One region of the Actinoallomurus sp. NPDC052274 genome, then DNA from elsewhere that is predicted to be linked to it. Evidence: predicted binding sites of a transcription regulator. Region 1 holds the regulator's gene; each other region holds the start of a gene.
What was found. Region 1 encodes LexA, which represses DNA repair genes until DNA is damaged. Its sites were predicted from a motif close to TCGAACANNTGTTCGA; they were not measured.
Positions count from the first base shown of each region.

Region 2: a site for LexA is predicted at 1,241-1,256, ahead of AB0K82_RS27870 (Rv2578c family radical SAM protein). Genes of this name have one in related genera too.
Region 3: a site for LexA is predicted at 1,758-1,773, ahead of AB0K82_RS17695 (SAV_6107 family HEPN domain-containing protein). Genes of this name have one in related genera too.

Region 1 covers NZ_JBFAUT010000028.1:21,953-25,224, reverse strand. Annotated here, with positions in the region: gene leuS (leucine--tRNA ligase) at 1-1,562, shown strand, start outside; gene lexA (transcriptional repressor LexA) at 1,716-2,420, opposite strand; gene nrdR (transcriptional regulator NrdR) at 3,073-3,272, shown strand, end outside.
Region 2 covers NZ_JBFAUT010000037.1:58,875-62,146, forward strand. Annotated here, with positions in the region: gene AB0K82_RS27860 (DMT family transporter) at 1-159, opposite strand, end outside; gene AB0K82_RS27865 (LysR family transcriptional regulator) at 265-1,131, shown strand; gene AB0K82_RS27870 (Rv2578c family radical SAM protein) at 1,267-2,274, shown strand; gene hemE (uroporphyrinogen decarboxylase) at 2,398-3,272, opposite strand, start outside.
Region 3 covers NZ_JBFAUT010000018.1:77,554-80,825, reverse strand. Annotated here, with positions in the region: gene AB0K82_RS17700 (transcriptional regulator) at 145-639, shown strand; gene AB0K82_RS17695 (SAV_6107 family HEPN domain-containing protein) at 1,155-1,607, opposite strand; gene AB0K82_RS17690 (RNA-guided endonuclease TnpB family protein) at 1,858-2,550, opposite strand; gene AB0K82_RS17685 (YbaK/EbsC family protein) at 2,549-3,013, shown strand; gene AB0K82_RS17680 (hypothetical protein) at 3,170-3,272, shown strand, end outside.

The DNA.
Region 1 (3,272 bases):
CCGACAAGGAGAAGACCGGCGTCTTCCTGGGCCGCTACGCGATCAACCCGGTGAACGGCGAGCGGATCCCCGTGTGGGCCTCCGACTACGTCCTGGCCGAGTACGGCCACGGCGCGATCATGGCGGTGCCCGCCCACGACCAGCGCGACCTGGACTTCGCCCGCAAGTTCGGCCTGCCGGTCCGCGTCGTCGTGCACACGGGCGAGGCGGACCCCGGTGAGACCGGGACCGCCACCCCCGGCGAGGGCGAACTGGTCAACTCGGGTCCCCTGGACGGCCTGACCAAGTCCACCGCCATCCCGCGGATCGTCGAGATCCTGGAGGAGAAGGGCCTGGGCAAGGCCGCCGTCAACTACCGGCTGCGCGACTGGCTGATCTCCCGGCAGCGGTTCTGGGGCACGCCCATCCCGATCATCCACTGCGACGCCTGCGGCGAGGTCCCGGTCCCGGACGACCAGCTGCCCGTGCGCCTGCCGGACGACCTGCGCGGCGCCGACCTGGCCCCGAAGGGCGTGTCGCCGCTGGCGGCCGCCGCCGACTGGGTGAACGTCCCGTGCCCCAAGTGCGGCGCTCCGGCCAAGCGCGACACCGACACGATGGACACCTTCGTCGACTCCTCCTGGTACTTCCTGCGGTACTGCTCGCCGGGGTACGAGGACGGCCCGTTCGACGCCGAGAAGGTGCGCCGGTGGATGCCGGCCGACCAGTACACCGGTGGTGTCGAGCACGCCATCCTGCACCTGCTGTACGCGCGGTTCTTCACCAAGGTGCTGTACGACATGGGCCTGGTCGACTTCACCGAGCCCTTCAAACGGCTGGTCAACCAGGGTCAGGTCATCCTGAACGGCTCCGCGATGTCCAAGACGACCGGCAACCTGGTCGACCTGGGCGAGCAGATCGCCGCGTACGGCGTCGACGCCGTACGGCTGACGATGCTGTTCTCCGGTCCGCCGGAGGACGACATCGACTGGGCGGACGTGTCGCCGTCGGGGTCGGTGAAGTTCCTGGCGCGGGTCTTCCGCGTGGCCGCCGAGGTGACGTCCGCGCCGGGCGCCGACCCGGCGACCGGCGACGTCGAGCTGCGCAAGGTGACGCATCGGACGATCGACGAGGTCACCCGGCTGGTCGAGGCGCACCGCTACAACGTGGCGATCGCCCGGATGATGGAGCTGACCTCCGCGGCGCGCAAGGCCATCGACACGGGGGCGGGCGCCGGCGACCCGGCGGTCCGGGAGGCCGCCGAGACCCTGGCGGTCATGCTGTCGCTGGTCGCGCCGTACACCGCCGAGGAGATGTGGGAGCGGCTGGGCCGTACGGCTCCGGTGGTCAAGGCCGGCTGGCCGGCGGCCGAGCCCGCGCTGCTGGTGCAGGAGTCGGTGACCTGCGTGGTCCAGGTGGCGGGCAAGGTCCGCGACCGCCTGGAGGTGTCCCCGGACATCGCCGAGGGCGACCTGGAGCGCCTGGCGCTGGAGTCGGAGAAGGTCAGGGCGGCCCTGGGCGACCGGGGCGTCCGCAAGGTCGTCGTGCGCGCTCCGAAGATCGTGAACATCGTGCCCGCCTGATCGGCGCCGGTGCGTGTCCGCCAGGGATTCGTCGGACACGCACTAGCCCCGGTTCGGTGCCGTGGCACCGAACCGGGGCTGATCACGTATTCCGCGGGACCGTCACCGTGCGCCCCGGAACGGCCGCGTCGCCGCCGGGGATCCCGGGCGGGATCACATCTTCCGCAGGACCGCCACCACGCGCCCGAGAATGGTCGCGTCGTCGCCGGGAATCGGGTCGTACGCCGGGTTGTGCGGCATCAGCCAGACCTTGTCGTCGCGGCGCTTGAGCGTCTTGACGGTGGCCTCTCCGTCGATCATCGCCGCCACGATGTCGCCGTTCTCCGCGACGGGCTGCTGACGCACGACGACCCAGTCGCCGTCGGCGATGGCCGCCTCGATCATCGAGTCACCGGTGACGTTGAGCAGGAAGTGGGTGCCTTCGCCGACGAGCTGCCGCGGCAGCGCGAAGACGTCCTCCACGGCCTCCTCGGCGAGGATGGGGCCACCCGCCGCGATGCGCCCGACGAGTGGGACGTAGGCGGGCGCCGGCCGCGTGGGAGCCTCCTGGCCGTTGGCGACCTCGTACGACTCGCCGTCGGCCTCGGCGGCGATGGCCGGGGATCCTGGCATGCGGACGACGACCGCGCGCGGCCGGTTGGGGTCGCGCAGCAGGAAACCCTTGCGCTGCAGGGTCCGGAGCTGGTGGGACACGCTGGAGGTACTGGTCAGGCCGACGGCCTCGCCGATCTCCCGCATCGACGGCGGATAACCGCGCCGCTGCACCGAGTCCCTGATCACTTCCAGCACCTTGCGCTGCCGGACGGTCAGGCCGCTCTCGTCGCCCGGGCCGTCGGGCATTTCCCGAACCTTGCTCATGGTGTCTCCGATGGCTGTCTTCCCGGTGACGCGTCGCCGCCGGTATTTCGGTCCCGTAGTGGGACGTTATCGCTTCTGCGGGAAATGATCAAACAGGTGTTCGAAAAATGTCGAATTTTGCGGTCCGGGGTATGTCGCGTTTGGTTCGCACATACGTTCGAGGGTAATTCCCGGACCGGGTTCGGGGAAGGAGGGCGCCATTGGCGGCGACGCCTTGCCGCCTCGTCGTGATCGGCGCTCTCGCGCGGCCGGCGCGAAGGGGGTGCCCGCCGACGCGGCGCCGGTGCGCCCGTGGCAGTCTTGGGGGGGCGCGACGCCCGCGCCCGCGCGGCCGCCGGCCGGGATGTGATCGACCTCACCGTGACGGGCGTCGGCTGCGTTTCCGCAGGTGATCCAGGATGTACGAGGTCGAAGCGGCCGATCGTCGCCCCCGGGGGAAGGCCCGACACGCCGACGAGGGCGGCGGATCGCCATGTGAGCGGCGTCTTCTCGCCGGGTGCCCCACGCGGGTTGCGATGCACTCGGCCGGGCTCTACGGTTGGACCCCAACATCTAGTAGTTACATGGATGTAGTTCACCATAGGTTGTGGTTACGAGGTGAGGTTCGCGCAGTTCGCGCGTGACCCGCTGTCAGGGGGAGGAGTCCGGAGCCATGCACTGCCCGTTCTGCCGACACACCGACAGCAGGGTCATCGACAGCCGCACGGCCGACGACGGGGCCGCCATCCGGCGCCGGCGTTCGTGCCCCGAGTGCGGCCGCCGCTTCACCACCCAGGAGACGGTGCTCATGATGGTCGCCAAGCGCAGTGGCGTGACCGAGCCGTTCTCCCGGGACAAGATCATCGCCGGAGT
Region 2 (3,272 bases), on a different contig from region 1:
CAGCGCCGCCAGCCCGAACAGGCACCGCCACGACGCGATCCACAGCGGCGCGACACCCGCGTCGACCGCCACCTTGATCAGGGCGAAGCTCGAACCCCAGATCATCGACAGGACCACGAACCCGGGCACCCAGCCCGCCGACCCGCCAGGCCGCTCCATCAGTCCTCCTCCGCGCCGCGATACACCGGTCATGCGACGCGATCCTGCAGCGGAATGCGAAGATGAGTCCAACAAGTGGCCGCAGCGCCTCGATGAGAAAGACTCATGAGCCTCAACCTCAGCCAGCTACGGGCGTTCGTCGCCGTGCTCGACCACGGTGGCTTCGGCGCCGCCGCCGACGAGCTCGGGGTAAGCCAGTCCGCGGTCTCCCACTCCGTCGCCGCGCTGGAGCGCGCCCTCGGCGGGGCCGTACTGACCCGGCACGGCCGCCCCCGGCCCACCGCGTTCGGCGACCTCATCCTCGGCCACGCCCGCGCGGCGCTCGCGGCGGCGGTCGCCATCGCCGACCTGGCCGCCCAGCGCGACGGGCTGCCGGCCGGCACCGTACGGCTCGCCGCGCCCACCACGGTCTGCCAGGGCCTGCTCCCCCGGCTGATCCCCCAGTGGAAGACCGAGCTGCCACGCGTCGACGTCGCCGTGTTCGAGGGCGAGGACGACGAGGTCGCCGACTGGCTGGCCCGCAGCACGGTCGACCTGGCCGTCCTCGTCGACCCGCCGCCGGGGCCGGGCACGGCCCTGGCCGAGGACGCCTTCCACGTCCTCCTCCGCGAGGACCACCCGCTCGCCGGAGAGCCGGGCATCGGCCCCGACGACCTCGAGGACGACGCCTTCCTGCTGTCCTGCGGAGGGTGCGAGCGGCACCTCCGCGAGCTGTACCGTCGAGCGGGCACGCCGCTGTCCCCCACCCACCGCATCCGCGACATGGGCACCCTGCTGGCCATGGTCCGCGCGGGGATCGGCGTCACGATCGTGCCCGCGCTGACCGCCGCGATGCTCGTCCCCGGCCTGGTGATGGTGCCCGTACGGCCCTCGATCAGCAGGCGGCTCGTCCTCACCGGACCGGTCGACCGGCCCTGGCACCCCGCCGTCACCGCCCTCGTCGACGCGGCCGCCGCGGCTCCCGCACCCTGAGCGGCCGCCGTCCGCGGCGCCGGGCGCCGGGAACGCGTGAAGAATCTTCTCGGTCTCCTTCGACGAGGACCCCGACTGAACTTTCGGCCGCTGCCCCGGCAGGCGATCGTCGAACGCATGTTCTAAGGTAAGGACATGCGTTGGGACGCGTTGGCGCTGGACGGCGAGGACCCGGGGCTGTTCGGGAGCCCGGTGACGGTCGACACCCCGGAGTTTCGCGGGATCACCTTCCACGAGATCAGAGCCAAGTCGATCATCAATCGAGTCCCCGCCGCCTCACGGGTCCCGTTCCAGTGGACCATCAACCCCTACCGAGGCTGCAGCCACGCATGCGTCTACTGTTTCGCAAGAAACACCCATAAGTATCTTGATTTCGACACGGGTCGGGATTTCGACTCGCAGATCGTGGTGAAGGTGAACGCTCCGGAACTCGTGCGCCGGGAGCTCGCCGCGCCGAAGTGGGCCGGGGGGCACATCGCGATGGGCACCAACGTCGACTGCTATCAGCGGGCGGAGGGCCGCTACCGGCTGATGCCGGGCATCATCGAGGCGCTGCGGGACGCGGCGAACCCCTTCTCCATCCTGACCAAGGGCTCGCTGATCCTGCGCGACCTGCCGCTGCTGGAAGAGGCCGCCGACCGCACCGAGGTGAGCACGGCCGTGTCCGTCGGCTTCGTCGACAAGGAGCTGTGGCGGCTGCTCGAACCAGGCACGCCCAGCCCGCTCAAGCGTCTCGAGGTCTGCGCGACGCTCAACGAGCACGGCATCGGTTGCGGCGTCCTGATGGGCCCGGTCATCCCCTACCTCACCGACACCCCGCGCCAGTTGGAGGCGGCCGTACGCCGGATCGCCGAGGCCGGCGCCACCTCCGTCTCGGCGATCGTCCTGCACCTGCGCCCCGGCGCCCGCGAGTGGTTCACCCGCTGGCTCCGCGAACACCACCCCGAACTCGTCGCACCGTACGAGCGCCTGTACGGCCGCGGCGCCTACGCGCCCAAGGACTACCAGCACCGCATCGCCCAGCGCGTCAAGGACCTCGCCGACGAGCACGGCATCGGCGGACGCCGCAACGTCCGCCGCCTCCGCACACCCCCGCCCCCACCACAGCGCCGTCCCGAGCCCGAACAACTCACCATCCTGTGACCGCCCCATGCAGCCTCCGGTGAGCGCACCAGCACGCCGCTGGCGCCGGGCAGTCGCAACCCGCTTTGACAAGCTCTGCGTGCGCTACGGGGCCGCCGTACAGATCGCCGGCGCTTGGTGTTCCTAGTCCGGTGGCGCGGGTGTGGTCCAAGCGCGTACCTGCTCGACCAGGGCGGCGACATGCTCCGGGGGCGTGGTCTTGACGATGCCGTGTCCCAGGTTGAACACGAACGGCCCTCCGCTCAGGGCGCGCAGGATGCGGTCGGTCTCGGCCTGGAGCGTGGGGCCGCCGGCGGCCAGGAGCTGGGGATCGAGGTTGCCCTGCACGCAGCGGCCCAGGTCGCGCTGCAGCCTTTGCGCGGCCCATTCGAGGGGGACCGTGGTGTCCAGGCCGATGCAGTCCGCTCCGGTGGCCTCGGCGAAGCCGTCGTAGCCGAGCCCGGCGCCCCGGGGGAAGGCGATGACGGGAACCTCCGGGTGCTTGTCCTTCAGCGCTGCGATGATCGCGGCGGCCGGCTCGGTACACCAGCGTTCGAAGAGATGGGCCGGGAGTATCCCGGCCCAGGTGTCGAACAGCTGGACTGCTTCCGCGCCCGCCTCGATCTGGCGGTCGAGGAACTGGGTGACGGCGGTGGTGAGCAGGTCGATCAGGGGCTGGAACCCGTCGGGGTCGCTCAAGGCCCACTGCTTGACGACGGAGTGCTCTGACGGGGCGCCGCCGCGTCCTTCGACCATGTAGGTGGCGATGGTCCACGGCGCACCGGCGTAGCCGATCAGGGTCACCTCGGCAGGCAGCGCGCGGGTCAGCCGCCGGACGGTCTCGTAGATCGGGGCCAGTTCCTCGTGGAGGCGCGAGGCGCTCAGGAAGCCGGCCATGTCCGCCGCGGAGCGGACGGGGGGCGTCAGGACCGGGCCCTCGCCGGCCCGGTAGTCGAGGGTCTGGCCCAGCGCGGCGGCGACCTGCGGAAGGTCGGCGAAGAGGATGGCGGCGTCGAGCG
Region 3 (3,272 bases), on a different contig from region 1:
TGGACCCCTCGGGCAGTCGGCCCCCCGGCCGGCTGAGAGTGCGCCCCACGGCACACCCGTCTCGGGACAGGCGGGAACCACCCGTCCGGGTCCCCCTCCCGGGGCCACTATCGACGACGAGAAAGTGAGCCTGGGGGCCGCACGATGCCGTCTGAATACGCAAAGGCTCTCGGCGCGAGGCTTCGCGCCATCCGCACCCAGCAGGGCCTGTCCCTGCATGGCGTGGAGGAGAAATCCCGTGGCCGCTGGAAGGCCGTCGTCGTGGGTTCGTACGAGCGGGGCGACCGCGCCGTCACCGTTCAGAAGCTGGCCGAGCTCGCCGAGTTCTATGGCGTGCCGGTGTCGGAGTTGCTCCCGGGCGGAGCCGCGCCGAGCCCTCTGGGCCCGACGCCCAAGCTCGTGATCGACCTCGAGCGACTCCAGCAGCTTCCGAAGGACAAGGCCGGTCCCCTCGCCCGTTACGCCGCGACGATCCAGAGCCAGCGGGGCGACTACAACGGAAAGGTCCTGTCCATCCGGCAGGAGGATCTGCGTTCGCTGGCGGTGATCTACGACAAGTCACCGACGGAGCTCACGGAGGAACTCATCGGCTGGGGCGTCCTCGACCCTGAGGCACGCCGCGCGGTCGAAGCGTTCTGATCCACCTTCCGGATCATGCGGCCCCTCCGGGCTGCCGCATGACCGATGCGTCGTGACGGAGCCCGTCCGGTATCCCACCGGGCGGGTTTCCTCATATGGCGCCGACGACGGCCCACCTGGGAGGCGTCCGCTACGGCCCGCCCTTGATCACGGGCGTTCACCGCGCCGTAGCAGCAGCATCCGCCAGTGATCTGCGCGTGCTCGGCCTCCCTTGGCGAGCCACGGGTCCCCGCCGCGAAGCCGTCCCGGATGGCGGACAAAGCGCTCGGTGAGAGCGCCCCCACCGCCGGGAAGTCGCGACGTTCAACCCGTTTCGTCCCTGTGGTCACCGAGCATTCGGCTCGCCATCCGAGGCGCGACGGGACGGCGAGGGCGCGGGCGCCGCGGGGCTGTGGTGTCCCGAGGGCGTGAGGCGGGGACGCCGCGCGGGGCCCGCCGGTTCGGGGGGAGGTCAGCGGCGGGACCCGCGGGCGTCGACCGGGGCTCCGTGTGCGGAGCCCGTCTCTGGAAAGGTCTCAGCCGGCGGCGGGCAGCATGGGCTGGCCCGGAACGCCGAGGGTGGTCTCGACGAGCGACACGAAGATCTCCGCGTCGTGCAGCAGCTCGTCGGCCTCGTCCGCGGTGACCGCCCGTGGCAGGCCGGCCTCCGCGGCGGCGCGCTTGTCGGCGCCGGCGGCGAAGAACGCCGCCCACTCGCGCAGCGCGGGCTCGGCCTCGGGCAGCAGCACCCAGACGCTGCGCGGCCTGCCGCGCGTCCGGGATCCGGGGTCGGCGCGCTCGGCGAGCACGGCGGCGGCGGCGCGGAGCGCCGCGAGGTGCGCCGCGACGTAGCGCAGCGCCGGGGCGGCCGACTCGGCGGCCTCGATCAGCCCGCGGCGCGCCGTCTGGAGGAGTGACATCGCCGATGCGGCGGGCCTGCGCCGGGGTGTCGGATGCAGTGGGACGGCAGTGGACGACCTTGCGGACATGACATGCCTCCTTCCGCTCGGCGGGCCCGAGGGCCCAGGGGAGCCGGGCGAAGCGCTTCCCCTCGCCCCGCCCGGCCGTCGCATCCCGCCCGGCATCGCGCTGCCCGCGAGACGATCCCCTCGGCGCGGGCCGCGAGTCCCACGCCGCACTCGAACACAGGTTCGAGCATGCATCTCAGTAAAGCGGCCCCGACTCCATTCGTCAACGTGTTCGAATAGGTGTGTCTCCGCAGTTCGAAACCCCTTACCGTTACCTGTGATGTGATCGGGTGCGATCACACTTCAAGGCAGCCGTGGCCTTGCGGCCCGGCGTTCCCCCTTCCGGGGGTTCCCGCTTCAGCGCCGAGGGCCCACCTGGGGTGGGTCTTACATCGGCTCCACGGGCGTTTAGCGTCTCCCCGCAACTCTGGGCGACGTTGGCCGCGAGGGCGGCCAGGTTGCGTGCGGCGTTCTCGTCCCGGTTGAGGATGAGGTGGCACGCGGTACACGCGTAGGTGCGCTCGGACAGGGCGAGTTTGGCTTTCACCGCGCCGCAGCCCGAGCAGGTCTTGCTGGAGGGGAACCACCGGTCGGCCACGACCAGCCGCCCACCGTTCCAGGTGGTCTTGTAGGCCAGGTGCCGCCGTACCCCGCCCATGCCGGTATCGGCGACCACGCGGGCCAGGTGTCGGTTGGACAGCATCCCGGTGACGTTGAGGTCTTCGATGACGATCGTGCCGTAGGTGGCGGCCAAGCGGCTGGTGAGTTTATGCAACCCGTCACGCCGCTGGTCGGCCACCTTCGCGTGTACCCGCCCCAACGCGGCTTTGGTCTTGCGCCAGCGCGCCGAGGGTTCCCGCCTGCCATCATCACTAGTGCGAAGGCCGTTGCGGCGGGCGAGTTGTCTGCCGAGCCTTCGGAACTTGCGCAGCGCTGCGGGCCGTGGCCCGTAAGGTGCTGCCATGCATCCCAACGTCGAACACGTCGCCGCCCGCCTGCGTGAACTGGGCGCCACCGGAGAGGTCCGCGAACTGCCCGAGGCCGCGCCCACCGCGGTCGCGGCCGCGGCTCAGCTCGGCTGCGACGTCGGCGCCATCGCCAACAGCCTCATCTTCGCCGCCGACGGCGAGGCCCTCCTCGTCCTCACCAGCGGCGCGCACCGCGTCGACACGACCGCCCTGGCCCAGCGGATCGGCGCGGCGAAGATCAAGCGGGCGGACCCGGAGTTCGTCCGGGCGGCGACGGGACAGCCCATCGGCGGGGTCGCGCCCCTCGGGCACCCGGAGCCGGTCCGGACCCTGGTCGACACGTGGCTGGCCAAGCACGACGTCGTCTGGGCGGCGGCCGGGCATCCGCACACCGTCTTCCCCACCTCGTACGAGGAGTTGCTCCGCCTCACCGGCGGCACGCCCACCGACGTCGACTGATCGCCGCCGCCCCGAGGCACTCGTCCATCGCCCCGCCGTGACCGGACCTGGACGGTCCGTGACCCGATCGTGCACGCGTCGCCGGGGACAACCGCCGAAAGGCGGTGATACAACGGTCACCTGAGGCTTAAGCGCACTCTCCGGAGCGGGTGCCCCATGGCTGGACAGGACGGTCTGCGCGCCAGTGCGGCACGCGACAAGGATTTCGTCGGCATCGACACCGCGGCGATGGCTCGGCTCATCCAGCAGATGACGAGTG